Geomonas sp. RF6: one gene and its partner. The protein of the gene in region 1 interacts with the protein of each later gene in a pairwise test. Links are inferred from orthologs where the notes say so. Each region holds a gene or a part of one and is shown on either strand. Other genes may lie near its edges. The genes, in order: priA and LPW11_RS08760.

What was found.
Region 2: the proteins of priA (region 1) and LPW11_RS08760 interact in binary tests that used the Escherichia coli proteins (3 or more experiments, as listed by UniProt). The link is inferred for Geomonas sp. RF6 from one-to-one orthologs.

What each region holds. Positions count from the first base shown.
Region 1 is NZ_CP087999.1:1,683,560-1,699,521, reverse strand. What follows is about bases 6,748-9,735. They hold priA (replication restart helicase PriA), read left to right. Parts: upstream 6,748-7,109; coding sequence 7,110-9,362; downstream 9,363-9,735. Other genes in these bases: LPW11_RS07205 (FprA family A-type flavoprotein), read left to right, coding at 6,748-6,820. Also shown: LPW11_RS07225 (penicillin-binding protein 1A), read left to right, coding at 1-1,717; LPW11_RS07220 (HU family DNA-binding protein), read left to right, coding at 1,941-2,222; pyk (pyruvate kinase), read left to right, coding at 2,400-3,842; LPW11_RS07210 (DEAD/DEAH box helicase), read left to right, coding at 4,197-5,489; more of LPW11_RS07205, read left to right, coding at 5,618-6,747; LPW11_RS07195 (cytochrome c3 family protein), read right to left, coding at 9,849-11,702; LPW11_RS07190 (B12-binding domain-containing radical SAM protein), read right to left, coding at 11,939-13,804; LPW11_RS07185 (MXAN_5187 C-terminal domain-containing protein), read right to left, coding at 13,801-14,382; bifunctional UDP-N-acetylglucosamine diphosphorylase/glucosamine-1-phosphate N-acetyltransferase GlmU, read left to right, coding at 14,599-15,962.
Region 2 is NZ_CP087999.1:2,040,593-2,056,531, forward strand. The notes cover bases 6,294-9,258. They hold LPW11_RS08760 (single-stranded DNA-binding protein), read right to left. Parts: upstream 8,016-9,258; coding sequence 7,572-8,015; downstream 6,294-7,571. Other genes in these bases: LPW11_RS08755 (TIR domain-containing protein), read right to left, coding at 6,294-7,215; LPW11_RS08765 (glutaminyl-peptide cyclotransferase), read right to left, coding at 8,212-9,078. Outside these bases: LPW11_RS08735 (putative DNA modification/repair radical SAM protein), read right to left, coding at 1-1,156; LPW11_RS08740 (hypothetical protein), read right to left, coding at 1,791-2,156; LPW11_RS08745 (nuclease-related domain-containing protein), read right to left, coding at 2,638-3,729; LPW11_RS08750 (REP-associated tyrosine transposase), read left to right, coding at 4,216-5,181; more of LPW11_RS08755, read right to left, coding at 5,626-6,293; LPW11_RS08770 (lysophospholipid acyltransferase family protein), read left to right, coding at 9,537-10,232; LPW11_RS08775 (hypothetical protein), read left to right, coding at 10,233-10,415; LPW11_RS08780 (soluble NSF attachment family protein), read left to right, coding at 10,483-10,878; LPW11_RS08785 (ribonuclease J), read left to right, coding at 11,006-12,682; LPW11_RS08790 (DNA translocase FtsK), read left to right, coding at 12,912-15,257; LPW11_RS08795 (glycine cleavage system protein R), read left to right, coding at 15,502-15,939. UniProt on the Escherichia coli protein: Plays an important role in DNA replication, recombination and repair. Binds to ssDNA and to an array of partner proteins to recruit them to their sites of action during DNA metabolism. Acts as a sliding platform that migrates on DNA via reptation.

The DNA of each region.
Region 1 (15,962 bases):
GAAGAAGGTGAATCCCGAGCAGAGCGCCTACTTCCTGGAGCAGGTCCGCCAGCAACTGGAGGAGAAGTACGGCGAGGAGCGTCTCTACAAGGACGGCCTGAGAATCTACACCACCATGAACGCGGAGATGCAGAAGGCGGCCTACGACGGCGTGGTGAACGGGCTGAAGGCGCTGGACAAGAGGCAGGGGTTCCGCGGCGCCGCGCGCTACCTCACGGAAGAGGAGGTCGATCCCTTCTGCAAGAAGGTGGAGGACCAGATCGACACCGTGACGCTGAAGCAGGGTGGGGGCTACCAGGGGGTGGTCATCAAGGCCGACCCGGCGAAGGGGGAGCTCACCGTGCGGGTCGGCGACCGCACCGGGATCCTCGACAGGAAGGGGATGGACTGGGCCGGGCGCCTCGAGCTCGTGAACAGCTACGGCAAGCCGGAAGGGAAGCGTGCCATCGCCCTCGGTGCAGTCCTCGAGGTGGTGGCGCAGCAGACGGACCAGAACAGGGTTGGAGCGGTCTTTACCCTGGACCAGACGCCGGAGACCCAGGCGGCCCTCGTGGCGATCGACCCGCAAAGCGGCGGGGTGCGCGCCCTTGTCGGCGGATATGACTTCAGGAAGAGCCAGTTCAACAGGGCTACCCAGGCGCGCAGGAACCCCGGCTCGGCCTTCAAGCCGGTCATCTACGCCGCGGCGCTGGAAAAGGGGATGACCCCTGCCACCGTGATCCAGGACTCCCAGGTGGAGTACGACAGCGGGCAGGAGAAGACGTGGAAGCCGCGCAACTACGACAACATCTACCGCGGGCCGGTCACCATGCGCACGGCGCTCACCAACTCCATAAACGTGGTGAGCGTGAAAATCCTGGAGAGCATCGGCGTGAGGACTGCCATCGAGTGTGCGAAGAGGCTGGGGATCACCTCGCCCTTGGCCGGGAACCTCACTCTGGCGCTCGGCTCCTCCAGCGTCACTCCCCTTGAGCTCACCAGCGCCTATGCGGTCTTCGCCTCCGGAGGATACCGGATGGCGCCGTACTTCGTGACGAAGGTCCTCGATCGCGACGGCGCGGTGCTCGAGGAGATGAACCCGCCGAAGATCCCGGTCTTCACCGATATCTCCAGCGCCGGCGCCCCCCCGGAGGCGAGCGAGGATGCGGACGCATCCCTGACCGGAGAGGGGGCGGCAGCCACCGCCCGTATCGCCGCCCCCGGCACGGCACCCGCGAGACGCGGTGCAGCGGCTCCGAACCAGGTCATCTCCCCCGACGTCGCCTACATCATGACGAACCTCATGGAGAGCGTCGTCACCAGCGGTACCGGCGGGCGGGCCCGGGCCCTTGGCCGCCCCGTCGCGGGAAAGACCGGCACCACGAACGACATGAAGGACGCCTGGTTCGTCGGGTTCGTTCCGCAACTGGTGGCCGGCGTCTGGGTCGGTTACGACCAGGAGCGCAGCCTCGGTGCCGGCGGGTCAGGGGGGCAGGCGGCTGCGCCGATCTGGACCGAGTTCATGCAGCGGGCGCTGGCGGCGATCCCCTCGAAGCGCTTCGAGCCCCCTAACGACGTCACCTTCGCCCTCATCGACCCGCGCACCGGTCGGCTGGCGCGGGAGGGGACTCCGGGTGCTGTGCAGGAGTGTTTCATAAGCGGCACCGAACCGTCCACCTACGACCCGGAACCGGTCCCGGTCCCCGCTCAGGCGCCCCTTCAGGAGCCGGTTCTCTAACCGTCTGTTTTTGCGTCTTTCCGGCGAAAAGAGAGGCGAGCGGGTCCGCAGTGGAGGAAGCTTTCCGGAAACGCCGGAAGGGGCTTCGCGGAGGGGGGGATGGGCGCTAGAACCGCTCCTGGCGCGGGATAAAATCATTTCCGGTGCAAATAAAGCCTTGCAAAGGAAAAATTTATGGTTATAGTGACTTAAATTTTTGCACATAAGAAAAGGAGGGTTAGACATGACAAAAGCAGAACTCGTCGATGCAGTAGCGAAATCGGCTAATCTATCTAAGGGCGCGGCCGAGAAGGCCGTCGGCGCTTTCATCAACAGTGTCAGCGAGGCGCTGAAAAACGGCGACCGGGTTACCCTCGTCGGGTTCGGAAGCTTCGAGGTCTCCGACCGCCAGGCCCGCACCGGCAGAAACCCGCAGACCGGTAGCGAGATCAATATCGCAGCCGCCAAGGTGCCGAAGTTCCGTCCGGGCAAGGCGCTGAAGGACTCCATCGCTTCCGGCAAGTAATCCCTCCCCACATATAGACAAACAGAAAAACCCCGCAGCTGCGGGGTTTTTTCGTTATTGCGCCCCCCTTGAGTTTGCCACCCCCCTCTGCTACGATACTTGTAGTTCCGAGAAACTCATGAGAAACAGACGCCGATCCCCGGACAGTGCCGCCGGGGGAGCACCCGTGAGGCGGACATGATAACCACGAAGAGAAAGACGAAGATCATCGCCACCCTCGGCCCCGCCAGCTCCTCCGAGAGCATGATCGCGGCCCTCATCGAGGCGGGGGTGGACGTTTTCCGGATGAACTTCTCCCACGGGGTGCACGCCGAGAAGGGGGAGCTCCTGCAGCGGGTGCGCATGGTCTCGCAGCGGCTCGGTCGGGCGGTGGCAGTCCTTGCCGACCTGCAGGGGCCAAAGATCAGGACGGGGCATATGGAAGGGGGGCAGATGCCCCTGGTGAAAGGGGAGACGGTGCAGATCACCACCCGCGAAATTCTCGGGCGGGACAACCTCTTTTCCACCGTCTATGCAGGGCTTCCGAGGGACGTGAAGCCGGGGGCGCGCATACTCCTCGATGACGGCCTCATGGAGCTGAAGGTGCTGGAGGTCTCCGGCGAGAACGTGCGCTGCCGCGTCGTGGAGGGGGGGATCCTCAAGAACAACAAGGGGATCAACCTTCCCGGCGTCGACGTCTCCGCCCCCTCCCTCTCGGAGAAGGACCTGGGGGATCTCTCCTTCATCCTGCAGTCCGGCTTCGACTACGTTGCCCTCTCCTTCGTGCGCCGGGGAAGCGATGTGGAGCGGCTGAAGCGGATCATGTACGAGCAGGGCTCCAACCTTCCGGTGGTGGCGAAGATCGAGAAGCCGGAGGGGCTGAAGAACTTCAGGGAGATTCTCGCGGTGTCCGATGCCATCATGGTGGCGCGCGGCGACCTGGGGGTGGAGCTCCACCCGGAGCGGGTGCCGCTGGTGCAAAAGAGGATCATCCGGGAGTGCAACGAGGCAGGGAAGCCGGTCATTACTGCGACCCAGATGCTGGAGTCGATGATCAGCCACGCGCGCCCGACGAGGGCGGAAACCTCCGATGTGGCGAACGCCATACTGGACGGCACCGACGCCGTCATGCTCTCCGGTGAAACCGCCGCCGGCGCCTACCCGCTGCAGGCGGTGCAGACGATGGTGAACGTGGCGGTGGACGTGGAGCACGCCGAGCTGTGGAGGGAGTCTCCGCGCCCCCTCTCCTACAGCAACAACGTCGCCTCCGCGGTCGCCGGCGCGGCGTGCCAGGCGGCAGCTACCTTGAAGGCAAGCGCCATCGTGGTCATGACCCAGTCTGGGAGCTCCGCCTGCCTCCTGTCGAAGTTCCGGCCGCAGCTCCCGATCATCGCCTTCACCGCCAGCACCGAGGTGCAGCGCAGGCTCGCCCTCTGGTGGGGGGTGCGCAGCCAGCCTCTCGGTGCGCTGGGGGGGGCGGACGACCTGATCCCCATGGTGGAGGAAACCCTCCTCAAAAACGGCTTCCGCAAGGGGGACCTCATCGTCATCATCATGGGGATCCCGATGGAGGCGCGCGGCTCCACGAACATGATGCGGGTGTACAAGCTCGGCACCGGGTGGTACTACGAGGTCTTCTGAGAAAAAGGGGCTTTTGGGGGTGGAGTGGAGAAAGCTCTTTTTCTCTTGCATTTCACCTGGCGCTGTTGTAATAATGTGCGGCTGACTGACAGACCCCATACGGGAGCCGGTGCTCCCCCCCATCGATCCAACCCCTCGCATTCAAGAAATCCCCAAGAGAAATGCGGCATAGCTATGGTTGGCAACGATGTACCTTGCCGGTCATAGATTCTTTGCCCCCGATCACCGCAGTGGCGCAGACGCCCTCGTGCGACCGGCTTCTTATTTTTTTTGCCTCATTCATTTCGGCCGTCGTGCTCCTCCCAATTCCGCGAGGAGGATGCGCCGTTTTTCCCCCAGGAGAAAAGGAATTCCATGTCTTTTGAAACGTTGAACCTTGCCCAGCCGATCCTCAAAGCCATCGCCGCCCGCGGCTACACCGACCCCACCCCGATCCAGGAGCAGGCGATACCGCTGGCGCTGGCCGGGAAGGACCTGATCGGCACGGCGCAGACCGGCACCGGCAAAACCGCCGCCTTCGTACTCCCCGCGCTGCAGCGCCTCCTCGTCCCGTCCACTGCGCGCGGCAAAGGTCCCCGCATCCTCGTCTTGACCCCGACCCGCGAGCTCGCAAACCAGGTCACCGACGCGGTGCGCGCCTACGGGAAGTTCATGCGGGTGAGAAGCGGCGCCATCCTCGGCGGCATGCCGTACCGTGAGCAGCTCGCCCTGCTGTCGGCGCCGGTCGACCTGATCGTGGCCACCCCCGGGCGCCTTATCGACCACCTCGAGCGCGGCAGGATGAACCTCTCCCGCCTGGAGCTCCTCGTCCTGGACGAGGCGGACCGCATGCTCGACATGGGCTTCTCCGAGGACGTGGACAAGATCGCCGCCGCCGCCCCGGAGGCGCGCCAGACGATGCTTTTCACCGCGACGATGGACGACGCCATGGCGAAGCTCGCCAAGCGGCTCCTGACCGAGCCGGAGCGCATCGACGTGGCCCCGCAGCAGATCACGAAGCCGCAGATCGAGCAGCGCCTCCACGTGACCGACGACATCAGGCACAAGAACCGCCTCCTGCAGCACCTGATCTCCGACATCAACCTGACGAAGGCGATTATCTTCTCCGCCACGAAGACGGGCGCTGACCAGCTGGCGATGGAGCTCTACTCCCAGGGGCACGCCGCAGCGGCGCTGCACGGCGACATGAGCCAGGGCGCGCGCAACAGGACGATCGTCAATATGCGCCGCGGCAAGGTGCGCCTCCTTGTCGCCACCGACGTAGCCGCCCGCGGCCTCGACGTCTCCGGGATCAGCCACGTCATCAACTTCGACCTGCCGAAGTTCGCCGAGGACTACGTGCACCGCATCGGCAGGACCGGCCGTGCCGGCGCCTCCGGCGTGGCCATCTCCTTCTGCTCCTTCAACGAGGTGGCGTATCTGGACAGGATCGAGAAGTACACCGGGGAGTCGTTGCCGCACCACGTCATCCCGGGGCTCGAGCCGACCCGGCAGTTGCGCCGCACCTCCGGCAACGCCCCCCGCAAGGGGCGCCCCTTTGGCGATCCCCGCAAGAAGGGCGCACCCTTTGCCAAGGGACGCCCGAAGCAGGCGGGTTCGGGGAGAAGGGAGCCGGTCGTGGAATACCGGCACGGCAGGGGGAACTAGTACCCCTTTGCGGGTTGCGCCCCTCCCACCTTTTTGGTAAGGTCAATCGTCCGGTCCGCGCTAATGCGAGGCGGACCGCGCGGTTCCATCCAGAAGGTGCCGGCTTTTAGCCGGCAAAGGGGGTACCAATGGCGGCTATCGAGATTGCTGAAGGTTTGTACTGGATCGGGGTGTACGACCCCGACCTCAGGCTTTTCGACGAACTCTACCCCACTGAATTCGGCACCAGCTACAATGCGTACCTGGTGAAGGGGAACGAGCGCTGCGCCATCATCGACACCGTCAAGGGGAAGCGCCACCAGGAGTTCCTGGACAATCTGCGTGAAATACACGATCCGGCCCGGGTGGATTACATCGTGGTAAACCACTCGGAGCCCGACCATGCCGGATCGCTCCCTTTCCTCCTCGAGATCTGCCCGAACGCCACCGTCCTCAGCACCCAGTCCGCCCGCACCTTCCTCGGCAACCAGATCCACACCCCCTTCGCCTCCAGAGTGGTGAAGGACGGTGACTCCGTCGATCTCGGCGGGCGCTCCCTTCATTTCTTCGCCGCACCTTTCCTGCACTGGCCCGACACGATGTTCACCCTCCTTCGGGAGGACGGGGTTCTCTTCCCCTGTGACGCCTTCGGGGCCCACTTCACCACCGGGAAGATCTTCGCCGACGAGAACCCCGACTTCACCACCGAGATCCGTTTCTACTTCGACTCCCTCATGCGCCCCTTCAAGGAGAAGATCCGCAGCGCCCTCGCGAAGATAGAGGGGGTGGAGGTGCGGATGCTCTGCCCCAGCCACGGGCCGGTTCACCGCAATGACGCGATGGCGCCGATCGATCTGTACAGGAAGTGGGCGGAGCCGAAGCCGCGTGCCGGGAAGAGGGTCGCCGTCTTCTACATCTCTCCCCATGGCAACACGGAGAAAATGGCGGAAGCGGTCCACCGCGGCGCGTCCGGGGTCGAGGGGGTCACTGCCACCCTCTGCCGCATAACCGAGACTTCGCAGAGGGAGCTCCGGGATCTCCTGGAGGAGAACGACGCCCTCCTTTTCGGGGTCCCCACCATCAACCGGGACATTCCGAAGCCGATGTGGGAGGTCCTGGCGGATCTTTCAGCCGTGAGCCTGAAGGCGGAGATCGCGGGAGTCTTTGGCTCCTACGGCTGGAGCGGCGAGGCGTGCAAGATGGCCGAAGAGCGTCTGAAGGCGATGGGCTTCAAGATCCCGGTGCCGTACCTGCGCTTCCCCTTCAAGCCGAAGGAAGACGGGATTGCCGAGTGCGAGTCGCTGGGACGCACCGTGGCGCAGGAGATCATGAAGAAGGAAGTGAAGGCGTAGGCCACGGCGTGGCCGACACCGACTTCGGCATGCCGAACTTTCTGCTGAGCCGGCCACTTCGGCATGCCGAAGTAGCCTTTCGATGTGAAATGTAGGCCGGAATAAGCGCAGCGTTTCCGGCATTTTTGGCCGCTGCAGGCGGCTGAACCCCATCCCCGCCCTGTCCTATCCTTCAAAGGGAGGAGACGCGGCGGCTATCTTGCTGTACAATGCGCTGCTCTCTACGCGCCATCCGTATTTATCGTTTTCCTCTTCCTTACTTTTCCGTTCTTCCGGCAGCAAGGTTTTTATGCCCACATCGCAAGTCGTTGAAGTAGCCATCCCACTCCCTTTGCACGGCCACTTTCATTATCGTGTGCCGGCCCACCTCGTACCGCTGGCGACCCCGGGGAAGCGTGTGCTCGTCCCCTTTGGCAAGAGGAAGATTACCGGCTACCTCCTTGCTCCCGCCGAGGCGGGGAGCGCCGAGCTGAAGGAAGTGCTGGAGGTCCTGGACGACGCCCCCCTTTTCACCCCCTCCGAATTGACCTTCTACCGCTGGATAGCGAGCTACTACTTGCACCCGCTCGGCGAGGTCATCAAGGGTGCCCTCCCTGCCGGTATCAACCTGGAGAGCCGCTTCATGTGCGAGACGGCAGAGGATGGCTCCCTTGTCCGCACCGAGGTTCTCCATGGCGGCAGGAGCGTGCGGATGGAGAAGTTTTACCGCGCCCTTCCACTTCTCGCCCCGCCGAAGCTGAAAGGGAAAGGGGTGGAGATCCTCTCTTTTCTGGAGGAGCAGGGGGAGGCTTCAGCCTCGCTCCTGCGGGAGCGCTTCGGATCGTGCACCCCTCAACTGCACCGACTCGTGGAACTGCAGCTTGCCGAGTGCGAGGAGCGGGAAGTTTACCGAGACCCCTTTCATGCAGAGGTGTACCAGAAGGACACGCCGCTCCCCCTCAATCCTGACCAGACTGCAGCCCACGACGCGATTTGCTCCGCGCTCCGCTCCGAGGCGTTCACCCCTTTCCTCCTTCACGGGGTGACCGGGAGCGGCAAGACAGAGGTGTACCTGCAGAGCATTGCCGTCTGCCTCGAGGCGGGACGCACCGCGCTCGTTCTCGTGCCGGAGATAGCGCTCACGCCGCAACTCGTCGGGCGCTTCAAGAGGCGCTTTGAGTGCGGCATCGCCGTTTTGCACAGCGGCCTTTCCGACGGGGAGCGCTACGACGAGTGGCGGCGCATCAGGCGCGGCGAGGCGCAGATCGTGATAGGTGCCCGTTCCGCGCTCTTCGCGCCGCTGGAGCGGCTCGGGATGATCGTGGTCGACGAGGAGCACGAGACCTCCTACAAGCAGTCGGAAGGTGTGCGCTACAACAGCCGTGACCTCGCGCTGGTGCGCGGGAAGCTCGCCAACGCTGCCGTCGTCCTCGGTTCCGCCACCCCTCTCATCACCACGTACCACGCAGCGATGGAGGGGAGGCTTCGCTACCTCCAGCTGCCCAGCCGGGTGCGGGAGCTCCCGATGCCCGAGACGACCCTTCTTGACGCACGCGGGCAGAAGGGGGAGACGCTCCTCGCGCCGCTGAAGACCGCCATGGAAGAGAACCTGGCGGCGGGGGGGCAGACCCTTCTCTTTCTGAACAGGCGAGGCTTCGCGACCTATCTCGTATGCCAGGAATGCGGCCAGGTCCTGCGCTGCCCCAACTGTGCGGTGACCCTGACCTATCACCGCGGCCGCGGCAAGCACGTCTGCCATTACTGTGACTACGCCATCCCCGCCCCGACCGTTTGCGGCGCCTGCGACGGCGGCGAGATCGTCCTTCTCGGACGCGGCACCGAACGGGTGGAGGAGGAAGTGCAGGAGCTTTTCCCGGAGGCGCGCGTGGCACGGATGGACCGCGACACCACTCGGGGAAAAGGGGGGCATGCACGCGTCCTGAAGAGCCTCGAGGACGGCAGCACCGACATCCTCATCGGCACGCAGATGATCGCCAAGGGGCACGACTTCCCCGGCGTGACCCTCGTCGGCGTCGTCTCTGCGGACTCCACCTTGAACATGCCTGATTTCCGCTCTGCCGAGCGGACCTTCCAGCTGGTAAGCCAGGTAATGGGGAGGGCGGGGCGCGGGGACAGGCCGGGGAAGGTTCTGGTGCAGACCCTGGCACCGGAGCACTACGCCCTCACCTGCGCCGTAGAGCATGATTTCCGCGGGTTTTATGAGCAGGAGGTAGAGTTTCGCCGCGAGGTCGGCTATCCTCCCTTCACCCACCTCGCTGCGCTGACCTTTTCCAGCGTCACCGCCAGGCACGCCGAAGATTCGGCATCCGAGGCCGCGCGCCTTCTGCTGAGGGTGAAGCGCGAGCTGAAGGCGCGGGTCGAACTCCTCGGGCCGATCTCGGCGCCGCTCGGGAAGGTGCGGGGCCGCTTCCGCTGGCAGATCCTCCTGAAGGGGAAGGAGCGCCCCGATCTGCACAAGATGCTTCTCGCGCTGCGGCACGATTTTACCCATCCATCGACTGTGCGGGTGACGGTGGATGTGGATCCGGTGGAGATGATGTAGGAGCGCTGGGCGACGCAGAAGGTCAAAAGGGAAGGCGAGGCCATCACGTTCCCCCCTTTGCGAAAGGGGGACAGGGGGGATTTGACTCGGCCAGGACCGTCCTGCAAAGTGCGCAACTGCTGTGGTCCCAAGCAATTTCTTTGCTTCGACTTCGCAAAAAAGTGGTGGGCCTATGTCGTTGATCTTTGGACTGCCGCAGCACTGCGGTTCGACGACCGAGATGTACTGTTAAACGGGCTGCGGTTCTGGAGGAGACTCGAAGATCAAATCCCCCCTGCCCCCCCTTCGCAAAGGGGGGAACGTTAGGCCTTCGGCAGTGCTTCGTGGCAATGTACCCAGCCCCGCAATTTCCGGATGAACCTTCGCAATGAGGGGACGCGAGTGCAGCGGGGCGGAGCTGAGCTGTCTCATAGTTCCCGATAAAAATAAAAAGGGCACCCCCCGCGAGGGAGGTGCCCTTTTTTTCTTACTGCTCCTGCAGCGTCGTTAGACGCCCGGTCTCAGGAACGCCAGAACCATGAGTCCCAGCAGCGTGAGGCCGATGAGGAGGGCGGTGAAGCCGAACCCTTTCACCAGGAAGTCGTACACCACGCCGCTCGTCTTCTGAGCCTTGAACTGCTCGGTGATCCCTTCCTTCTCGTAGCGCGCCCACTGGTCGCCACGCTCTTCGATGAACTCATGCTTGGACATCTGCCCGTTGAAGATGACGAAGTCCATCGGGAACTTCTCCGGACGTCCATGGGTGTTGAAGAAGTGGACGCTGAAGATGAAGCCGGTCGCCAGGAGCGCCTCGTCGGAGTGGACGATCGTTGCTACGTTGAAGGCCCACCCCGGGAGGAAGTGCCCGAAGAATTCCGGGAACCAGAGCATGAGGCCGGAGCCGCCGATGGCGAACATACCCCAGAAGACCGCGATGAAGTCGAACTTCTCCCAGTAGGTCCAGCGCTCGAAGGTCGGTTTCGGACCTTTGAAGAGGAACCAGCGGACCATGCCGACGACGTCGTTGATGTCCCTGAGGTTCGGCATCAGGGAGTCAGGCCCGAAGAGCCTCTGCAGGAAGTTCCCCTTGAGGTCCTTGCGGATGAAGAGGAAGTGGATGGAAAGCGCAATCGCCATCGCGAAGTACACGAAGGTGATCCCGGCGCAGAGGCGGTGGATCAGACCTGCGTTCGCGGAGCCGCCGTAGAAGCCCATGAGGATCTTCGCCCACGCCTGGTCGCTGAACTTCAGCGGGAGCCCCGTGAGGGAGAGACCGAGGAAGCTCACGATAACGAGGATGTGCATGAAGATGTGGCGCGTCTCGAAGCGGCGGTACTGCTTGTGCCCGTCCGGAACGGCGTGCGGCACGTGGCCGTTTTCGAGCTCAGCTGCCTTCTCCCTGTTCTCCACAAAGCCGCGGATCATCCACAGCAGCGTGTGCAGCCAGAAGACCGCGAAGGTGGAGACGAGAAGCCCGGTCATGGCGAGGAAGGTGTAGTACAGGATCGGGTAATGCTCGCGATCGTTGTGCTCGCCGTGCGCGTAGAACTTGGTGAAGAGGGCGGTGCTCCCCTTGTGGCACTGGCCGCAGGTCTTGACCAGGTTCTCGGAGTTGACCGTCGACTTCGGGTCGCTCGGCGGCAGGACGTCGTGGGCGCTGTGGCAGTCGGCGCACCCAGCAACGCGCTCGGGGTAGCCGAGGCGGTAGTTCTTGCCGTGGTAGCTGGAGAGGTAGCTCTCGACCGCAACCTCGTTGATGTGGTTGCGCTTCACCAGTTCCTCGTTGGCGTGGCACTTGAGGCACACCTTCGTGTGGAACTCGCGGTTGGACTTGGACTTCGGATCGCCCAGCGCCTTGATGTCGTGGAGGCTGTGGCAGTCGTTGCAAGCCGCGGAGTCCTGGTTGCCGGCGAGGACACCTTTGCCGTGCACCGACTGGGTGAAGCTGCTCTCTGCCTTGTGACAGTTCACGCAGCTCGCCAGCACCCGGCGCTTGTCGCCCTTCCAGGCAACGTGGGTGTGGATGTCGGTGTGACAGTTGGCGCAGGTGACGCCGTTTGCCAGGTGGACGGAGCCGGCGTGCTCGGCGGTCTCTTTCCTGTGGCAGCGCGCACAGTCGACCTTACCCACCTTCACCTCGCCCTTCATGTGCTTGGTCAGGTCGGTAATCTCGATGTGGCAGCTGGTACAGCCGTTCTTGCCGTGCACGGAGGCTGCATGGGCCGCAGCAGAAATCTTGTTGCCGTGACAGCCGAGACAGGTTGTCGGGTCGATGGCGAGCCCTTGCGCGGCGTACGCCGGCAGTGCCAGTCCGAAGAGGAGCAGCAGCGACGGGAGGAGGCGGGTGAGTCTGAGAGACATGGTCAATTCTCCTGTGGATTTTAAAACGTCGTTACGTTGCACCGTAATCGGGCCGGAGCAAGAACCGCGCTACTTTATAGGAAGGCTCCGGCATAATCAATAGAAAAAATTCTAATTAGATCAAATTGTTGCGCAGAATCGCGAGGTTGGGAGATTTCAGATCCCTGTATATTTTTTCCATACACTTTTGCGGGAAATCGTTTCGTGCCTGGCGGGTATAGCGGGAGCTCCCTTCTTCACAGTCGGGCGGGTAGAACAACCATCCCTTCGGAGAGCGCCGTTGCAAGGAAATCGAGAGCCTCCTCCTTCGGGATCCTGAGACTCTTCAGGAGATCTTTCGGAAGGCTCCTGCCGTCCAGTTTCTCCAGGAGCTGGAAGTACGGACGGGGAAGGTCCTCGGTGCGGACCTCCCCCCGGAAGGGGTAGATTATGGCATAAGATCCGGACTTTGGAACTTCCGCACTGAAAGGGGCGAGCTCCACCTCTCCGGCTTCGAGCAGCTCGAGTATCGGGTAGTTGAAGCGGGCAAGCGCGGCCGACGGGGGGACGGCCAGGGGGGTAGCAAGGAGGTCAACACCCTTCAGCGCACGCTTCGACGGGATTGCCGGGGGGGCGGCAAGAAGGGCCTCGGCGTAGAGGTGGTGATAGTAGGCGAGATCGAGTGCCACCGGAAGGAGCCGCTCCTTCTTGCGCGCCCTGAAGACCTCCTGGAGAAAGTCGTGCTGCAGGCGCCATACTTCCCGGTCGGAAAGGTCCTCTTCCTCGCGTGCGAGAGCCTGTCCCTCGATCCATTGTGCGAACGCATCCAGGAAGGCGCTCGGGGCGAGTTTGAGCCCGGCGCAGACGGAGTTGAACCAGGCGACCGCTTTCCCTCGGCTGTAGAAGATGTCGCACCCCCGCGCCAGGCGCCGCGCCTCATCCAGTTCCTTACGGGAGAAGCCGGCGGTGGCGGTGATGGTGTAGGGGGGGGAGGGGAGGTGCTGCAGCCCCGCCTTCTGCGCGTCGCTGAAGAGGCGCGTCCCGGGGAGGACCGCCAGCGGGAAGATGTCCAGGTGGTTCGGGTAGAGGGAGAGGGCGAAGTCGAGCGAGTCGCGAAAGAGCTTCAGGTTGTCCCCCGGGAGCCCGTAAATCAGGTCGAAGCCGAAGATCGCGCCCGCCTCGTTCAGGAGGTAGATCTTCTCCTCGAAGGCGTACCTGTTGAACTTCCTCCCGGCCGCAGCGAGGACGCCGGCGTCGGCGCTTTGCAAGCCGATCTGCAGGGAGCAGGTGATGGAGGCGAAGAGCTCCGCCATCTCGGCATCGATGAACTCGCTGCGCACCTCGAAGTGAAAGTGCACCATCGGCGCAATCTTGCGGATCAGGCGCAGGACCTCCTTCGCCCGCTGCGGGACCTTGTTGAAGGTGGAGTCCAGCACGAAAACCTGCGTCACCTGGCGCTCCACCAGGAGGCGCAGCTCCGCCTCGATCCGCTCCATGGGGAAGCGACGTACGGCGACGGCGGTTTTGCCGTCGAAACAGAAGGCGCAGCAGAAGTCGCAGCCGCGAGAGAGTTGCCAGAGGACCGCACCACCGGGCGGGGGATCGAGGAGGCCGCACAGATACGGAGAGGGGATCTTCTCGAGCGGCACCGGCGGGGCCGGGGCCGCGCTCGCCGCACCGGGAAGGAGGATACCCGGGAGATCGTGCACCCCATCATCACCCAGAAGTCGGCAGAGTGCCGCGGCAAGCGGAGCTTCCCCCTCTCCCTGGACGAGGAAATCGAAAGGAGCGTTCCGGAAAAGGGGTGCGGGGTTCGCACTCGCCTCCGCGCCACCGGCGCACAGGATGAGCTCCGGGCGGCTCTGATGGAGGATTTTCGCAATGGCGACACCCAGCTCCGCCCCCCACACGTAGAGGGAAAAGGCCACCAGATCCGGCTCGACCGCCAGGATCTTTCCCGCGCACGTCTCCGGCTCGTCTCCGGCGAAACATTCGACGATCTCCACCTGGATTCGGTCGCCAAGGAGCGCGTCCGCGAGGAGGTATCCTTTCAAAAAGGCGCACGCCAGCGGCACCGCCTGCGGGGAGGGGTATGCGTGGATCGCCACGAGGGCTATTTTCATGGATTCTTTCCGCGTACCTTTATGCGTGGCTTGCCATCTTCGACGACCACACGCATTTCGACTTCGGAACAGCCGTATTTCTTGATGATGCCGGGGACCTGTCTCGTCACGGCCTCGAGGACCTTGTCTCGGGAGACGGATTCGGTGGGGAGATTGCAGAGTCTGCGCGCCTCGATGTAGTCTTGGTAAAGCTTTTCCAGCTGACCTTCGGCGACGCCCCCCTTCGGTTGTGCCGAGGAGGGTGGGGTGGAGGATGGTGTGGGTGTGCCGGCTCCGCCTTCGCGGGAGTGCAGCGCCATCTTGAAGCGGTCGCGCTCGTAGCGCCCCTCGTCGATGAGGCGGGTGATCCGGTTCCACTTCTGTCGGTGCACGCTGAAGGTCGCGATGAGGGAGTTGTACTTGTACCTCAGCATCGTGTTGGTGATGGAGATATTCTGGTAGCGCCGGGCGAGCTGCTCGACCTCCGCGAGGAGAATGAGGGGCTCCCTCTTTTCGATCCCCACGAAGTACTGCTCGTACTTCACCACCAGCTCGTGGAGTAGCTGCTCCAGCCGGGTTATGTCCTCAGGCAACCCCATGGTCCCTCCAGTCGATGAATATATCGGTAACTTTTCCTCCTGTAAATGAGAAAGAGTGCTCTATGACACCGTTTTTCCGGCAAAGCCTTGACCTTAAGCGGCATTACTGTTAGATATATACAGTTTTGCGACCCGGCAGCATCTTTGCTGTAATGACCGGTGGTTACGGTCCTTTAACGGGTGGAAGAATTCTGCGGCGGCACAAGGAGCTGATACATGGCTGAGACAGGGGCGATCGTTCTCGCGGCGGGGATGGGGACGCGCATGAAATCGGCGCTGGTGAAGGTTATGCACCCCCTGGCGGGTGTCCCGATGATCGAGTGGCCGCTGGCGGCCGCTTTCGAGGCGGGGGTGGCCGAGTGCGTCGTCGTGGCGGGGCACCAGGAGGAGAAGGTTCGAGCGCACCTGGGCGAGCGCCCGGGGATCCTCTTTGCCACCCAGGCGGAGCAGCTCGGGACGGGGCACGCCGTGAAGTGCGCCCTGCCGCAGCTCCCTTCTTCCTGCGAGACGGTCCTTATCCTGTGCGGCGACACTCCGCTCCTTACCGCGGCGACCTTGAGCGAGATGCTGCAGCGGCACAAGGAGAGCGGCGCCACCCTCACCGTCATGACCGCAAAAGTGGCAAATCCCTTCGGGTACGGAAGGATCGTGAAGGGGAGCGACGGGACCGTTCAGAAGATTGTTGAGCAAAAGGACGCCTCCGCCGAAGAGCGTGAGATAACGGAGGTAAATGCCGGCGTCTACTGCGTCGATGCCGGATTCCTCAAAGCCGCCGTGGCGGAGTTGAAAAACGACAATGCGCAGGGGGAATATTACCTCACCGACATCGTGAGCCGCGCGGCCCGCGAGGGGAGGAGCTGCCAGAGCTTCCAGGTCGTGTCCCCTTCCGAGATGATGGGGGTGAACGACCGCGCGCAGCTCGCGGACGCCGCAAAGATCCTGCGCCGCCGCATAAACAGGGAGCTCATGCTCTCCGGCGTGACGCTGATCGACCCGAGGACCACCTACATCGACCGCGACGTGAAGATCGGGAAGGACACCGTCGTGGAGCCGGGGGCAACTATCACCGGAAACACGGTCATCGGCGAGCGCTGCCGCATCGGGCAGGTTTCGCAGATCCACTCCTGCCGCCTCGCGGACGACGTTACCGTGAAGGCGGGGAGCGTGCTGGAAGAGTCGGTGGTGTACGAATTTGCCAGCATCGGCCCGATGGCGCACCTGAGGCCCGGCAGCGAGTTGCACGCACACGTCAAGGTCGGTAACTTTGTGGAGACGAAGAAAGTGGTGATGGGGGAAGGGTCCAAGGCCTCCCACCTTACCTATCTGGGTGACGCCGTCGTCGGCAAGGAGTGCAACATCGGGTGCGGCACCATCACCTGCAACTACGACGGCGTGCGCAAGCACAAGACGGTCATCGAGGACGGCGTCTTCGTCGGGAGCGACGTGCAGCTCGTGGCGCCGGTGACGGTCGGCCGCGGCTCCCTCATCGCGGCGGGAACGACCGTCACCCAGGATGTCCCGGCGGATTCGCTGGCGATCTCCCGCACTCCGCAGACGAACAAGGAAGGGTGGGTGCTCAG
Region 2 (15,939 bases), 360 kb from region 1 along the record:
CGAGATGGCGCCCGCCGGCGGTCAGGAAGTGGCGCGCCCGCTTGAGCACCACTCCCAGCCGTTTTAACTCGGCCTCGCCCAATCTGGTCTCTCGCCGTGCGGCCACGATGCGCTTTGCTGAGCGGACGCCGATTCCCGGCACCCGCAACAGCGTATCGTAGCCGGCCTGGTTCACCTCCACCGGAAAATTTTCCAGGTGACGCAGAGCCCAGTCGCTTTTGGGGTCAAGACGCGGGTCAAGGTTGGGGTGCGCGTCGTCCAGGAGCTCATCGGCCCGGAAGCCGTAAAAGCGGAGCAACCAGTCGGCCTGGTAAAGCCTGTGCTCCCGCAATAGCGGAGGCGTGGGGAGTTCGGGGAGCCGGCGGTCCGTCGAGCCGGGCACGAAAGCCGAGTAATAAACCCGCTTCAGACCGAGGCGGCTATAGAGACCTTCGCTGAGCGTGATGATCTCCCGGTCCTGCTCAGGTGTCGCCCCCACGATCAACTGGGTGCTCTGTCCCGCGGGGGCGAACTGCGGCGCCTTGGGGGACTCCTTTGCCGCCAAACGGGAGGCGGCAATCAGCTCACTCATCTGGCGCATGGGGGTCAGCAGCAGTTCCTGCGGCTTGTCAGGAGCTAGCAGTGCCAGGCTCCGCTGGCTGGGAAGCTCCATGTTTATGCTGACGCGGTCAGCGTAGCTTCCCGCCTGCGCGACCAGGAGGGGATCGGCCCCCGGCACCACCTTCAGGTGGATGTAGCCGTTAAACCTCTCGTCCTCGCGCAGCTTGCGAACCACAAGAATCAGCTGTTCCATGGTCCAGTCAGGAGATCGAGCCACGCCGGTGCTGAGGAAGAGACCTTCGATATAGTTGCGGCGGTAGAACTCCATCGTGAGCCGCACCAACTCGTCCGGGGTGAGCGCGGCGCGCGGGATGTCGTTGCTGCTGCGGTTGACGCAGTAGGCGCAGTCGTAGATGCAGCTGTTGGTAAGGAGGATCTTCAGCAATGAGACGCAGCGGCCGTCAGCAGTCCAGCTGTGACAGATCCCACTCGCCGCCGTTCCCCCGACCCCGCCGGGAGTTCCCTTGCGGCTGCTGCCGCTGCTGGAGCATGAAACGTCGTACTTGGCGCTGTCAGCCAGGATCTCCAGGCGTCGTTCCAAAGGTTGTGCAAACATGTACCCCTCCGTAGTCGCGGCTGCTTAAGGATCGCATGGTAGCAGATGGTCGTGACACAATAAGTCACAACCGCTGAACGCATAATGATGCATGCAACTCCAATCATCATTGTTGGGATAAGATGGCTAACCGGATTCCAGATCAACGCTTATTTCCGGGCTCCTATCGTAGGTCTGCAACAAGGATGATCATGTCTGCGGGAGGTTTCATCGCCGCTGCAGCTGTGATGACAAGGGCTGCGGCTCATATCACGATGCCTGCCGCGCCCATTACATGGATGCAGAGTAGAAGACACGACGTTGGAGTGGAATAAATGATGCCTGCAGAATGGATGATGAAGTCTACGGCATGGAGGGCAATATTTGCGGCGTAGGTGATGATGTCTGCGGGTTGGACGATGATAGTTGCGGCTCCGATCACAGTGCCGGCGGGGTGCATAATGAGGTCTGCGGCATAGACGAGCGGATCAGCGGCGGGAGTAATGTTCGTTATTGTTGAGGCCGTTAGCGGCGGTAGGTAGCGGGAGCCCACCTCCTGAAAAGGCCCGCCACTTCAAAGAGCACGCGAAATGACGGGCCTGCGATGGAGACCACGGGGCGTGCCTTCTGGCAAGGAACGTATCATACTCGTCAGCTACTCCTTTTCACTCACTTTACTCTTCCCTTTGCGGCTCCTTGTCTTCTTGAGCCGGAAGGCCTCTTTGAGGTGTGTGAGGTCATCATCTGAGACCGCCTCGAGGAAGAGCGCGACTTTGCCCAGTCTCTTCTTCGACTCCGCTCGCCACTTGTTCCGCAGGGCGACCTGGCGCGAGTCATGATACTTTGACTCCTCAAAAGCTCGCTGAAAGTTGTCGATAGCTTCCTTTATCTCCTCCAGTGTTGGTACACCTGGCGGGGCGCTCTTCACGAGCTCGATTGTTGCCAGCGCCGAGTAGCACCCCAAGGCCTCCGCGAGAAATTCCGAATCCGTCCCGCTGAAGCCCAACAACGCCTTCGTCATGGGTACCTCCTTTTCGACCGATATTTCCCGTGGTCCCCGCGTCGCCTGTAAAGGGTAGTACATGGTAATGAGGATGCAACTGCATATGGGGGCCCTTTACTCAAGCTTGTACCAAGGGTAGCCGCTGGGGCTGCCTTTTACTTGCGTCCGAGAGGCACTGATGGCAGCGCACAGGCTAAACTAGATAGATTAAATGTAGAGTAGGCAATAACAGAGGAAAGGGCTCGGTCGAAGGAAAAAGCTGGAAAGGTCGCGGAGTGTTTTGGACATCCTTCAAGGGAGAACACAAAACAGGCTCGTCGTGAATGAAAAGAATGAGCACCACTTCGAGAGGATGCAAGCATTCGCTCGATTCACGCTGCTGGTGCGCGCTTTGACAACGAGATCAACATCATCTGTCAGTAGAAGGGCATCATCAGCAACTGGAGGGGGGACCATTTGGGATATGAGCGATAACGATGACAAGTGCACGCACTGATGATCACGCAGACTGGCAAGTCCGGCAGAGAACCTTTCCCCCGAACCGCTTCTTGTTCATTCGGCAGAAGTAGGCAACCTTCTTATCCACTGAAGTCCCGCAGCTGTCACATTTCCCGTGTCCTTTTTCTTCCGTGTCCGCCATATCCGTCAGGTCGATGATATCGGGCTCTTCGACAGATACCGGCTTCTTCTGGCAAGTCTGGCAGAGGACTTTCCCGCCAAACCTCACCTTGTTAATCCTGCAGAAGTAGACGACCTTGCTCTCGACCTCAACGCCGCAGGATTCACACCTCATGTTCTTCGCCTGGTTGGCGGTCCCATAAGTCACCGGCTCCTCCTTTACGGCCGCGTTGCCACTCTGGACGCACACACCGAACTTGTCCGCGTAGTTGATTTTCGCGGGTCGATGGAGGCGAGCCAAGGACCGGGCGAAGGTTTCCAGCGTTTCAGTCGACACCATCTTCGCCGCCGTTGCCAGGGTATTGACCACTCCCATCGCATCGACACGCTTTCCGATCGATTCCACCAGGGCATCAGCCTTGATAACCATGCTCGCATCAAATTTGGCAGCGGCAGGGCGATCAATCCGGGAATTGGGCGCCACCAGGACGTAATTGTGATACGCCGCAGGCATGGTAATGCCCAGTCTTGTCGGCAGCAGCTCGCGCTGATTTACAACCTTCTCCAGCAGGCTGATATGCCTTTTGTTCTGTTCAATCGGGGATTCGATTCCGACGTAGGACTTACCGTTCCAGGCGAGGAACTCACCTTCAGGGGAAATTTTAATGCCGTAATAGTAGTTCTTCGATTCCAGTACGTAGATATCGAGAAAGCGGTTGATGAGCAGATGGTCGATTTGTGCCACGAAGCCCTTGAACTCCAGCCGCAAGTCATGAATGATGGCCCAGTTGGGGCTGTCGTGGTACCGGAAATTGATGTAGTAGGCGGAGCTTTCCTCCCCCCGGACGCCGGAGCCGATGCACTTGGCTTCTCGCTCTATCAGGAACCGCTGTTTAGCAGAGATTTGATATTGCAGCAGCCGATGCAATTCCATCACATCGGTTCCGCGGTCGTCACTATTCTTGATAATCATCCTCGTCCTCCAGCATGGTGTGGCGAAGGACTATACCAGACCCCTCCGGTACATATCAACCCTGTGGAAGAGGGGGACGCCCTGAAAGCGCCGGTAAAAGCCGGCGAAGAGTAGGAGGTGCAAGTCGTCCATATAGTAGTGAGAAGCGATCAGCCATAGCCCCGAGTGGTGCGTTGGCCCATCGTAAGGTGGGAAGGGAAGCGTTCACAGGGGGACATGTACGCATGGCTATTGAGCTCCGAAACCACCCAATCCGAGTGCCGACCTATTAGGGCGGCGGGGAAGGCAACATAGTTCGCCGCGATAGCGCGAGTGGTGAATCGGCTCGGCGGAGTCAGAGAGCCAGGGCATGCATGCAAGCTGTTTGCACGGAAACCGGGAGAGCACATGGGCGGGGAGCGAGGGGTCGCGTCTGTACATTTACAAAAACTAATCCTTTAGTATGGTGGATGGCGAGTAGTCATCTCATCAACTGTAGGAGGACCTATGTCCCGAGCGCTACGGATGGAATACCCCGGTGCCTTTTATCATGTGACCTCACGAGGAAATGAACGGAAAGAGGTATTCAAGACGCAGAAGGATCGGGAGAAGTTCCTGGAGTATCTTGGGAGTGCCACGGAGCGCGATGGGGCGATCATCCATGTCTGGTGTCAGATGAGTAATCACTACCACCTGCTTCTGGAGACGCCTCGCGGCAACCTGTCAGAGATAATGCACCACGTGAATGGAGCCTATACCACTTACTTCAACGTCAAAAGAAAAAGGTCCGGTCATCTCTTCCAAGGGAGATACAAGGCTATTCTTGTCGAGGCAAGTCAATATGCCACTGAGATTTCCCGATACATTCATCTGAATCCGGTACGGGCAGGCATAGTGGAGCGCCCTGAAGAGTACCAGTGGTCGAGTTACCGAGGCTACATTGGGGAAGGCCCAGTTCCAAGGTGGTTGCGGACGGAATTTATCGAGGAGTTTTTCGGGACAAAGACCAAAGAAGCACAGGTGAAGTACCGCGGTTTCGTGGAGGAGGCGCTCAACGGTGAGTGCGAAAGCCCGTTAGCGGGAGTGGTAGCGGGGTCGATACTGGGTAGGGAGGATTTCGCGGAGACCGTCATTGCCGCGTACCTAGATAAGGACGAGAGAGACGTCAATGTGCCTGCGCTGGGGCAGATATTGGTACCGGCAGGGCCTGCGCCTGAAGAAATCGTTGGGACGGTTGAAGCAGTTTTTGGTGACAGCAAGAAGAAAGCACGTCAGGCAGCGATGCACTTTTGCCATAGGTACAGTGGGGCGAAGCTTCGTGAGATAGCAGGACTATTCGGAGTAAAGGATGCGGCGATTACTGCCGGAAGCCGCCGCTTCGCGGTGCAGTTGGAAGACGATGCGAGGTTGAGGGAGATGGCGGAGACGGTAAGGAAGGCGCTGGAATTTAAAATGTACAGACGCGACCCTTAGCAGTTTCAGTGGGGCGAAGCTTCGTGAGATAGCAGGACTATTCGGAGTAAAGGATGCGGCGATAACTGCCGGAAGCCGCCGCTTCGCGGTGCAGTTGGAAGACGATGCGAGGTTGAGAGAGATGGCGGAGACGGTAAGGAAGGCGTTGGAATTTAAAATGTACAGACACGACCCTTAGCTTAGCCTCTACCCTTAGCTTAGCCTCTCTGCAGCGCAGCCAAGCATCTGGGACGGCGTCCATCAGGCCATGCAGCGCCTTTTCGGGTAGGTAGGGGGCACCCCCCCCGAGATCCGAAGATCGTGCTGATCCTGGAGGACCAAGCCGCAGAGCGGTACCTGGAGTTGCGGCCGTGGCAGAATCCTACGGGATCATGGCGCCGTGGGGCCCGTACCTTCGGCTGCTGCCACTAAATGCTAAGCGTGTAAACGCACGCCGGCTTGCATTTATTCAGCTGCAACCGCAGCGACCGCAACCGGTGCAGGTGTAAGTGCAGGCTCTGGCTTAGGCGCCTCCGTTGCCAGCTGGACCTTTTCGGCCAAAATATCAGCGGCACGTTCAATTTCTACCTTACGAAGGTCGACATGGCCGACTGTATCGGCAATGCCGACGACCTTCACGTCGTCAACAAGGAGCGGAAGGAGGTATTCCTGTGTTCTCTTCTTCGCAGCGCTCTTTCCGATAGAGACCTCGAACTCTGTCCAGTCCCGCTCGGGGTAGGTTTCCGACAGAAACACGACCATATACAACGCCTCGGAAGAGTAGACTTGTGCCAGCAAAACCCGGAGGTCCTGGCCCCAAAGGAGCGCTTGCTGGTCGAAGTCATAGAATACGGAAAGACCCCTATCCTCGAGAGCCCGGACGAATTCCTCAACCGTCGGCCTGATTTCCCCGGCAAAGGAGACAGCAACATCATAGGGGTATTGCGAGTTCCGGATCGTGATGCGCTTGCGGATCTCTTCGATGTCCACCAAGTTCATGTAGAAGCGGAAGGTGGGATCTTCGATCGAAATGGCTTTGCCTTTCACGAAGTGAATCGTGTCGTCCAGGCCTTGCTCAGAGATGACCTCTTCAAGATTGTTCAAGCAGTTATAGAAGGATGTAGCCTTCCGCTTCCGCTCCTCTCGCTCAGGTACAACCCCGACAACGTCCTGGTAAAGGCTAGCCGTTGGAATCTCGGAGCGACGGTCACGGGCGATGCAAGTGACAATATCGAAGTACGTGTTGTGAACGGCTCGAGCTCGGCGCTTCCCTTGGGCCAGCCCCACAACCTTGTTCATGTACTTCGCGTGGAAGACCCGAAGTACGGACTCCCTCAGGTCTTTCAGGTCGTAGTGGATGTCCTTGGGATCGCCTTCAACGGTTTCGTCCACTTCGGCCTCGATGCAGCAAGTCTTGCAGATGACCTGGATGACGGACGGAACGCAATTGGAGGCGGCAATTATTTGTCCGCAGAGGCTGTCGCCGAACTTGACGTTGAGGGCTTCTTCTCCGAGGCGGATCAAGGTGCGCACGAACCCCTCGTCTTGCTCCCTCATCTCAAACGGGTCATTCCGGATCCCGAGTTCTGGATCCGCACCGTAGAGGTCCGCTGCGGAAGATGCAATACCGATCACGACGAAGCGGACGTCCTTCTCGTGCCATAACTTCAGGAGCTTTGCGATTTCGAGCTTAGCTCCAGTGGAGAGGTGATGGAAATCATCGATCACGGTGAAATAAACAAGCTTCAGCAGGTCGGTGATTTCATCGAAATCCTCAGAGCTACGCAGCGCGCGTGCGAGGACAGATAAGCCGGCATCTACACCTGCGAATTGGCGACCATTGATCCAAAGGATGTCTTTGGGGGATATTCCGAGTTCCCGGAGAGCATGCGTAACGAGGGTGGTTTTCCCGGTGCCAGAGGCACCAGATATGGTTACATGCTTCCCCTTCGTTTTGAACGAGGATCGGATGTGGGCGAAGTTGCTCGGCGGTACAAACGTGACCTCTGGATATGCTGCTTCGTTGAAGACCTGTTCAAGAGTGAAGGTTTTCATGCTTGGGTTACCTGCCTGATCTTTTTGAGCCACTTTAGACTAAGTGCCTTCATTGGAGCAAGGCGAAAAATTCGTGGCGCGGAGAAGAAACCGTCTCCTGATCCCCGGGCCGCCCCGGGGCCTGCTCGCCAGCCCAGGCCAAGAGGCAGCGGGGGTACCCCGCCGTGCACGAGGTCGCTCGGAATGGTGGGAGAGGGACGGGGAGTAGGCGTGCCCGACTTGTGTGAAAGAACGGGACGCCCTAGAAATTTGCGTTCTCCTTTCACATCTTCATACGACTTAGAGGGTAGAAGAAAAATGAGCCGTACCCCGAAGAGTTACGGCTCATTCTTTACGACATCATTTTTTTACCTACGTTAGAACGGGATCTCGTCGTCCGCGTTGAAGACCGGCTCGTCGTAGGTGCTCCCCTGGCCGTAGCCGCCGCCCTGGGAAGGGCGGGACTGCTGGCGCTGGCCGCCGCCTTCGCCTTTGCCGGAAAGCATCTGCATCTTCTCGCCGACGATCTCGGTGGTGTAACGATCCTTGCCGTCCTTGTCCTGCCATTTCCTGGTCTGCAGGCGCCCTTCGATGTACACGGTCTTTCCCTTGCTCAGGTACTCGCCTGCGATCTCCGCAAGCCGCGCCCACAGGGTGACGTTGTGCCATTCAGTCTTCTCTTCCCACTCGCCGTTCTTGTTCTTGATACGGTCCGAGGTCGCCAGCGAGAAGGAAGCAACTGCGGTACCCGATGCGGTATAGCGCAGCTCCGGATCCTTTCCGAGGTTTCCGATCAGCATCACCTTGTTAAGACTGGCCATTCTTTCGTTCTCCTTTTTTTCTCTTATCAGAATTCCAAAACTTATCGTCACCGGCACCATCCGGAGCCGGACGCGTTGGCGGTTCAGGTGCCGCGCATATTACAACAATTTCCGGGACCAAGCAAAGGAATATCCTCGGCAAGAAAGGGGGGATGCGAAGGTTGGGGTCACCCTGCTTGCGACGCCAGAGGCAAGATCAGGACCTCGCCTCCTCCAGCCGGATCTCGAAGAACTTCGGCCAGCGCTTTCCCGTCACCACCAGCCGGTCGTTGGTGGCGTCGTAGGCGATGCCGTTTAATACATCTGTCCGCTCGCGCTCCTCCGGGAGGAGGAGCCCCTTCAGATCTATCCACCCCGTTACCTCCCCCGTCGCGGGATTTATCTTCACGATATAGTCGGTGCGCCACACGTTGGCGAAGATCTCCCCTTTTACGTACTCCAGCGCGTTCAACTGCGCCAGCGGGACGCCGTGGCAGGTGACCTTGATACTCCGGTCGGTTGTGAAGCCGTCGGGATTCACGAAGCGGATCGTGCTGGAGCCGTCGCTGACGATCAGGTGCGTGTCGTCGTGGGTGAGCCCCCACCCTGCTCCATCGACGCTGAAGTCCCCCACGTGGCGCAGGTTTTCCCTGTTGTAGATGAATCCCGCGCCGGAGAGGGTCAGCTGGTAGATGCGGTCGTTGAAGACGGTGATCCCCTCGGCGAAGTACTCGCCGGGGATGCTGCGCCTCTCGATGACTTGCCCGGAGCCGGGCACGATCTGCAGGAGCGCGGAGGCCTCGTACAGCCCGCTGCTTTCCAGCAGCGTCCCCTCGTGGAAAACGATCCCTTCGGTGAAGGCCCAGTTGTGGTGCGGCCAGCTTTTCACGACCTTGTAGGTGTAGAGGGGGATCGGGCGTCGTAACGGTCTTGCAGCCGCTGGCGAGGCGCCGGTTGCCTCTCCGGCCGTCCTGGTCGTGGAACGTACCAGTGTCTCAACGCTGGGGGCGCAGGAGGTGAGGGTGAGGGACGCGAGCAGGAGAAGGGGTGACGCAAAAAGTGTGGGGGCAATCTTGATTTTCATAGCAAAGGGGGCTGCTTTGAACCCGGGACAGGAGCAGCCTGCCTGTGCATCAGGGGGGGCTTCAACGGTGATGGGCCCAGAATCCGGGGTCCGGGTCGCCGCAACATAGTTTGGGCAGAACCCCCGGAGCCCTCCACCCCGGATTCCAGTGTACTGGTCAATATACCAATTCTTTCGCAAAGTCAACGTTTTATGCGCGGCTGCAAAAGGTGGTCATGTCGAGAAGGCTCTGGAATGGGGGTGCGCTCTCAGCCAACTCCCGGCGGCCGCAACGAAGGGAGCCCACGGGGTGTGGCGGATCTTTAAGCCGCGGGCTCCAGCACAATGCTTACCGCAACTTTCCACCCTTTCAAGGGGGGGGGCCTAAACGGCGTCGGGGCGACCGTTCATCGCCATAATTATTTGACTCCGCCTGTAAAAGCAAGTAAGTTAGCCGGGATAAATTCCGGAGTGTGTGAATGCTTAAATCCCGTCTGTACCTGCTTTTCCTGGTTACCTTTACCCTCTTTTGCTCAGCCGGCGCCGTCATCGGCGGCCTCATCGATAAAAGCGGTGCCCTCTCCCATTCCTGGGCCAGGTTTTGGGCGTTCGGCTGCCTGAAAGGGGGGGGAATCGGCCTCGATGTGCGGGGGGCGGAGCTGGTCCCGACGGACGGTCCCGTCATCTACATGGGGAACCATCAGGGGAACTTCGACATTCTCGCCCTCACCCGCGCCATTCCGCGCCGCTTCTCCTGGGTCGCCAAGGAGGAGCTCTTCCGCATCCCCCTCTTCGGCGGGGCGATGCGTCGCGCCGGCTACATCCCGCTCGACCGCAGCGACGGCAGAAAGGCACTGAAAAGCATCCAGCAGGCCGCAGCCGTCATCAGCGCCGGGCGCAGCGTGGTCATCTTTCCCGAGGGGACCCGCACCCTGGACGGCACGCTCCTCCCCTTCAAGAGAGGCGCCTTCATCCTCGCGGCGAAGGCGGGGGTTCCGATCGTTCCCTTCACCATAAACGGGAGCAGGGAGATCAATCCCCCCCATACTACAATTCTCAATCCCGGGACCATCAGCATCACCTTTTCCGAGCCGGTCTACTGCAGCGGCGAAAAGGATGCGGCTCTCATGGACCGGGTGCGTGAGGCGATTTCGGCTCACCTGGAGGTGGCATAGATGTTGGCTCTTCATTTGTTGATGATCGCCGCGGGGCTCGCGCTGATCTTTTGGGGACTCCCTGCGGCGCACCGCCTGAAGAGCCCGCTGGACAAGGCGGCCGCTTTCGGGATTCTCTCCGGCGTCGTCATTGCGCTCCTGGGGGTGCTCCTCACCATGGCGCCGGACTTTTTCAAACGATAACCCCGCCGTCCTCCTCTGGTTTAGAGGCCGGGACAAGCGCGACTCGTGCATTTTCAAGGAAATCAGAATGGCAAAAAAGCTGGCTCTCAACATCGCCCTCGTCGCTGTGGTATCGATCGTCCTGCTGTGGGGTAACACCCTGTACCGTCAGCACGTCCAGTTCGACAAGGGTGAGAAAGCGTATGCTGCCGGGGACTTTGTCGGTGCAGTAGCCGGGTACGATGCGGCGATCCACATGTACACCCCGGGAAGCTCCCTCGTGGAGCGCGCCGCCCAGAAACTGTGGGAAATAGCCGAGGTGTGCGAGCGCAGTGGCGATGTCCCCCGTGCTCTGGTGGCGTACCGGTCCCTCAGAAGCGCCTTTTATGGCGTCGCCGGCCTCTATTCCCCCGGGACCGACTGGATCGCCAAATGCGATGCACGCATCGCGGGACTGGTGCAGAGGCAGCAGGGGCAACGGTAAGAAATTTTCGATCGCGGCAGTCTCCGGTGCGTCCACCCCCACCGATGCTTGCGGGGCGGACGAAGCAGCCGGCGGCTGAGAGAGCGTCTCGTTATATAAAACGGCTGCCGCGACAGAAGGAATGTAAGTGGAAGAAACCTGCAATGTGAGCAGTGGGCTCAATTTCATAGCGCTGGGGGGGCTCGGAGAGATCGGCCTCAACATGGCTGCCTTCGAGTACGGCGATGACATCGTTATCGTCGATTGTGGACTCATGTTCCCCGAGCCGTACATGCTGGGGATCGACATGGTCATCCCCGACATCTCCTACCTCCTGGAGCGGGCCGACAAGGTCCGCGCCATCCTCCTCACCCACGGACACGAAGACCACATAGGGGCGCTCCCCTACGTGCTGCGCGACCTCAATGTGCCGATCTACGGCACCGCCCTCACCCTCGGATTCGTGAAGGAGAAGCTGAAGGAATTCGAGCTCGACGAGAAGGTCGACCTGCGCGTGGTGCGACCGCGCGACAAGGTCTCCCTCGGCGCCTTCGAGGTGGAGTTTTTGCGGGTCGCCCACTCCATCGTCGACGGCTGCGCCCTCGCCATCAGCTCCCCCGAAGGGGTGGTGATCCACACCGGCGACTTCAAGCTGGACCAGACCCCGGTGGACGGCGAGCTCACCGACCTCGCCTCCTTCTCCCGCTACGGCGAACAGGGTGTGCTCGCCCTCATGGCCGATTCCACCAATGTGGAGCGCGAAGGGTTCACCCTGTCGGAGCGCCTGGTGGGGGAGGCTTTCCAGGAGATCTTCCCGCGCTGCACCGGGAGGGTCATCGTCGCCGCCTTCTCCAGCAACATCCATCGCGTGCAGCAGGTCGTGGACGCCGCGGTCCGCTGCGGCAGGAAGGTCCTCCTGAACGGCCGCTCCATGGTGGCGAACGTGCAGATCGCCCGGGAGCTCGGCTACCTGCGCGTGCCGGAGGGGCTCCTCATCGACCTGAAGGAGCTGCCGCGGCTCGCCAAGGATGAGGTGTGCATGATCACCACCGGGAGCCAGGGGGAGCCGATGAGCGCGCTTACCCGGATCGCGATGGATGACCACAAGCAGATCAAGGTGGAAGAGGGGGATACCGTCATCCTCTCCTCCCGCTTTATCCCGGGCAACGAGAAGACGATCTCGGACCTCATCAATCACCTGTACCGCCGGGGCGCGGAGGTCATCCACGAGAAGGTCTCCGAGGTGCACGTATCGGGGCACGCCAGCCAGGAGGAGTTGAAGATCCTGCACAACCTGGTGCGGCCGCGCTTTTTCATCCCGGTGCACGGCGAATACCGGCACCTGGTGAAGCACGCCCAGCTCGCCCAGCGCGTCGGCCTCCCGAAGGAGCGCTGCATCCTCGCGGTGAACGGCGACGTCGTCCTCTTCGCCGGCGGGGAGGCGTGCATCGCGGACAAGGTCGAAACTGGGCGGGTATTCGTGGACGGCAAAGGGGTGGGGGACGTAGGCAACATGGTGCTTAAGGATCGCAAGCACCTCTCCCACGACGGGATGGTGGTGGTCATCATCGGGATCAACCAGGTCTCCGGCGAGATCATTTACGGGCCGGACATCGTGTCGCGCGGCTTCGTCTTTGAGGACGACAGCCAGCAGTATCTCGACGAGGCGAAAAAGGTCGTGCTCGACACCCTCGCGCTGGTAAACACCGAGGTGCTCGCGGACTGGAGCGAGGTGAAGCTGGAGGTGCGCCGGGTGCTGCGCCGTTTCTTCAACAAGACGCTGGAGCGCCGGCCGGTTATTCTGCCTTTGATTATGGAGATGTAGGAGGGGAAACTCTGCCTGACGTCCCCTCTACCTTGACGGGAGGGGGACAGGGGGTGGGTGAAGCTGCCATATGCTCTGATGATGGCACCCTCCCCCCCACCCTGTCCCTCCCCCGCAAGGGGGGAGGGGACGTTCCGCCGACTCTCTCCTGAATTTTTCTGATGAACTTTTTACCCTGTCTGGCGGGGGCCGGAAGTGAAATGCGGCCACACGAGAAAGAATGAATGATATGAGCACTGATCAAGTCGCGGAAAAGAAAGAGAAGTTCACCAAGGAGATGAAGGGGATACTCCTGGCGGCAGGGGGGATATTCCTCCTTGTGGCGCTCGCCTCCTATCACGGCGAGGACCTCTCCTTCAACAGCGTCTCCACCTCGGCGGAGACCCACAACCTCGGCGGGCGCTTCGGTGCGCAGCTCGCGGACGTGGCGCTGCAGATCTTCGGCCTTGCCTCCTACGTTATCCCCGGCACCCTCCTGTACCTCTCCTACCGGGCCTTCTCCTCGGAATGGGTCCGCTGGCGCACCTACAAGAACGTCGGCTTCGCCCTCCTCATGGTCTCCCTCTCGGCACTTTTCGCCTTCAACCTGCAGTTCACGGAGTTCTTCGGGCAGCGGGTGCCGACCGGCGGCTTCGTCGGGTACCAGACCGCAACCCTTCTCACCAAAGGGTTCGGAAAGGTCGGCGCGCTCCTCATCATCCTCCCGATGCTCGCCGCCGCGGCGATGCTCCTCTCCCGCTTCTCCCTCGTCCTTTTCGCCAACTGGTCTGCCGGGGCTATCAAGGAGCGGTGGGCCCTGGCCCAGGAGCGGCGGGCTCTCATGCGCGAGCTCGGGGAGGAGAAAGAGTCCAAGGGGGAGAAGGCAGAGAAGAAGAAAAAGGATAAGCCCGCGCCGGTCATCAAGCCCGCTCCTGTGGCGCCCCCCCAGACGATGGCGGTGGCGAAGAAGGAGAAGAAGCGGGACGAGCCGAAGACTCCCCCGATCCAGGAGGCCTTCGACTTCATCAAGGCGGAAGGGGATTACCGCACCCCCCCCCTGTCGCTCCTCGATCCTCCGCCGGAGGGTGTGAAAAAGCAGGACAAGGAGACGCTGACCATGAACGCCCGTCTCCTGGAGAAGAAGCTGAAGGACTTCGGCGTCGAGGGTGAGGTCGTGGAGATCTGCCCGGGGCCGGTCATCACCATGTACGAATTCTCCCCCGGCCCGGGGATCAAGGTAAGTCGCATCGCGGGCCTGTCCGATGACCTCTCCATGGCTCTGCAGGCGCTCTCCATCCGTATCGTAGCACCGATTCCCGGAAAGGGTGTCGTCGGGGTCGAGCTCCCGAACAAAGACCGGGAGATGGTATCGCTAAAGGAGATCTTCAATTCCGACGCGTTTCACACCGGGAAGATGAAGCTCCCGCTGGCGCTCGGAAAGGACATCGCCGGGTTGCCGCTCGTGACCGACCTCGCGCGCATGCCGCACCTCCTGGTCGCCGGCTCCACCGGCTCCGGCAAGTCGGTGGCGATCAACACCATGATCCTGTCCCTTCTGTACACCTCCACGCCGAACGACGTGCGCCTCATCATGGTCGACCCCAAGATGCTGGAGCTCTCCGTGTACGAGGGGATACCGCATCTGCTCCTCCCCGTGGTCACCGACCCGAAGAAGGCCTCCCTTGCCCTCAAGTGGGCGGTGGAGGAGATGGTGCGCCGCTATCGCCTGATGGCGGACAAGGGGGTGCGTAACATCGGCTCCTACAACGCGGAGCTGGAGCGCAGCGAGAAGGAGAAGGCCGAGAAGAAGGAGAATGCCCCCGAGGTTTCGGAGGACGAACCGATCGAGCTGCACGAGTCGCTCGAGCAGGAAGATGTTGACGAGATGGAGGCGCGGGAGGCCGCGATCCAGGAGTATCTCGCCAAGGAGGATGAACTGGAGCACGGGCACCTCCCGTACATCGTGGTGATCGTGGACGAGCTCGCCGACCTCATGATGGTGGCCGGCCGCGAGATCGAGGAGTCGATCGCCCGACTGGCGCAGATGGCCCGTGCCGCCGGGATCCATCTCATTCTCGCCACGCAGCGCCCGTCCGTCGACGTCATCACCGGCCTCATCAAGGCGAACTTCCCGGCGAGGATCTCCTTCCAGGTTTCCTCCAAGATCGACTCCCGTACCATTCTCGACACCAACGGTGCGGAGAGCCTGCTGGGGATGGGGGACATGCTCTTCCTTCCGCCGGGCACCTCGAAGATGCTCCGTTCCCACGGGGCCTTCGTCTCCGACGCCGAAGTGCAGCGGGTGGTGGAGTTTTTGAAGAAGCAGGGAAAACCTGTGTACGAGAAGTCGATCCTGGAGATGAAGGCGAGCGACGAGAAGGGTGGCGCCGACGAGGAGGAAGTGGACGAGCGCTACGACGACGCGCTGGCGCTGGTTGCAGAGGCGCGGCAGGCGTCGATCTCCATGATCCAGAGGAGGCTGCGGATCGGCTACAACCGCGCCGCGCGGATCATCGAGAAGATGGAGCAGGAAGGGGTCATCGGCCCCTCCGACGGCACGAGCAAACCGCGTGAAGTCTACGTGAACAAAATCTAGAGGCGGGTTTTGTCCGCAGATTACGCAGATTCACGCAGATTTTAAAAGCGCACTTCAATTACTTGGAAGAGGAAAGGCTTGTCATCCGCAGATTACGCAGATTCCGCAGATTTTGAATCAAACAAAATCTAAGATACGTGGCATACCTAATCCTTAGCAGGCTAACATCGTCCGTCTTCAGGTTTTTAATCTGCGTAAATCTGCGTAATCTGTGGACAGAAGCCTTTTTATAAAGGGAGCTACCATGACTGATTGTCGCAAAGCCAACCTCGCGCACTACGCGGTTACCATCATCGGCAAGGACCGCCCGGGGATCGTGGCGCAGACTGCGGAGATCCTCTACCGCCTCGGCTGCAATATCGAGGATTCCAGCTGCACCATGCTCGGGGGGCAGTTCGCTACTATCTACATCCTCTCGCACGAGCTTCCCTTCCAGCGCGAGCTGCTGGAGGAAGGCTTCTCCAGCATCAGCGCCACGACCGACCTCTCCGCCTTTATCCGCGAGCTGAAGGATGACGAGGTCTGCTACCAGGAGCCGCAGGGGGAGCTTTGCCTCGTGTCGGTGTACGGCAGCGACAAGCCCGGCATCGTGTACAAGGTGACGCGGGAGCTTGCCGACCGCGGCGTGAACATCACGGACCTCAACACGAAGCTGATCGGAACGCCGGAGTCCCCGGTGTAC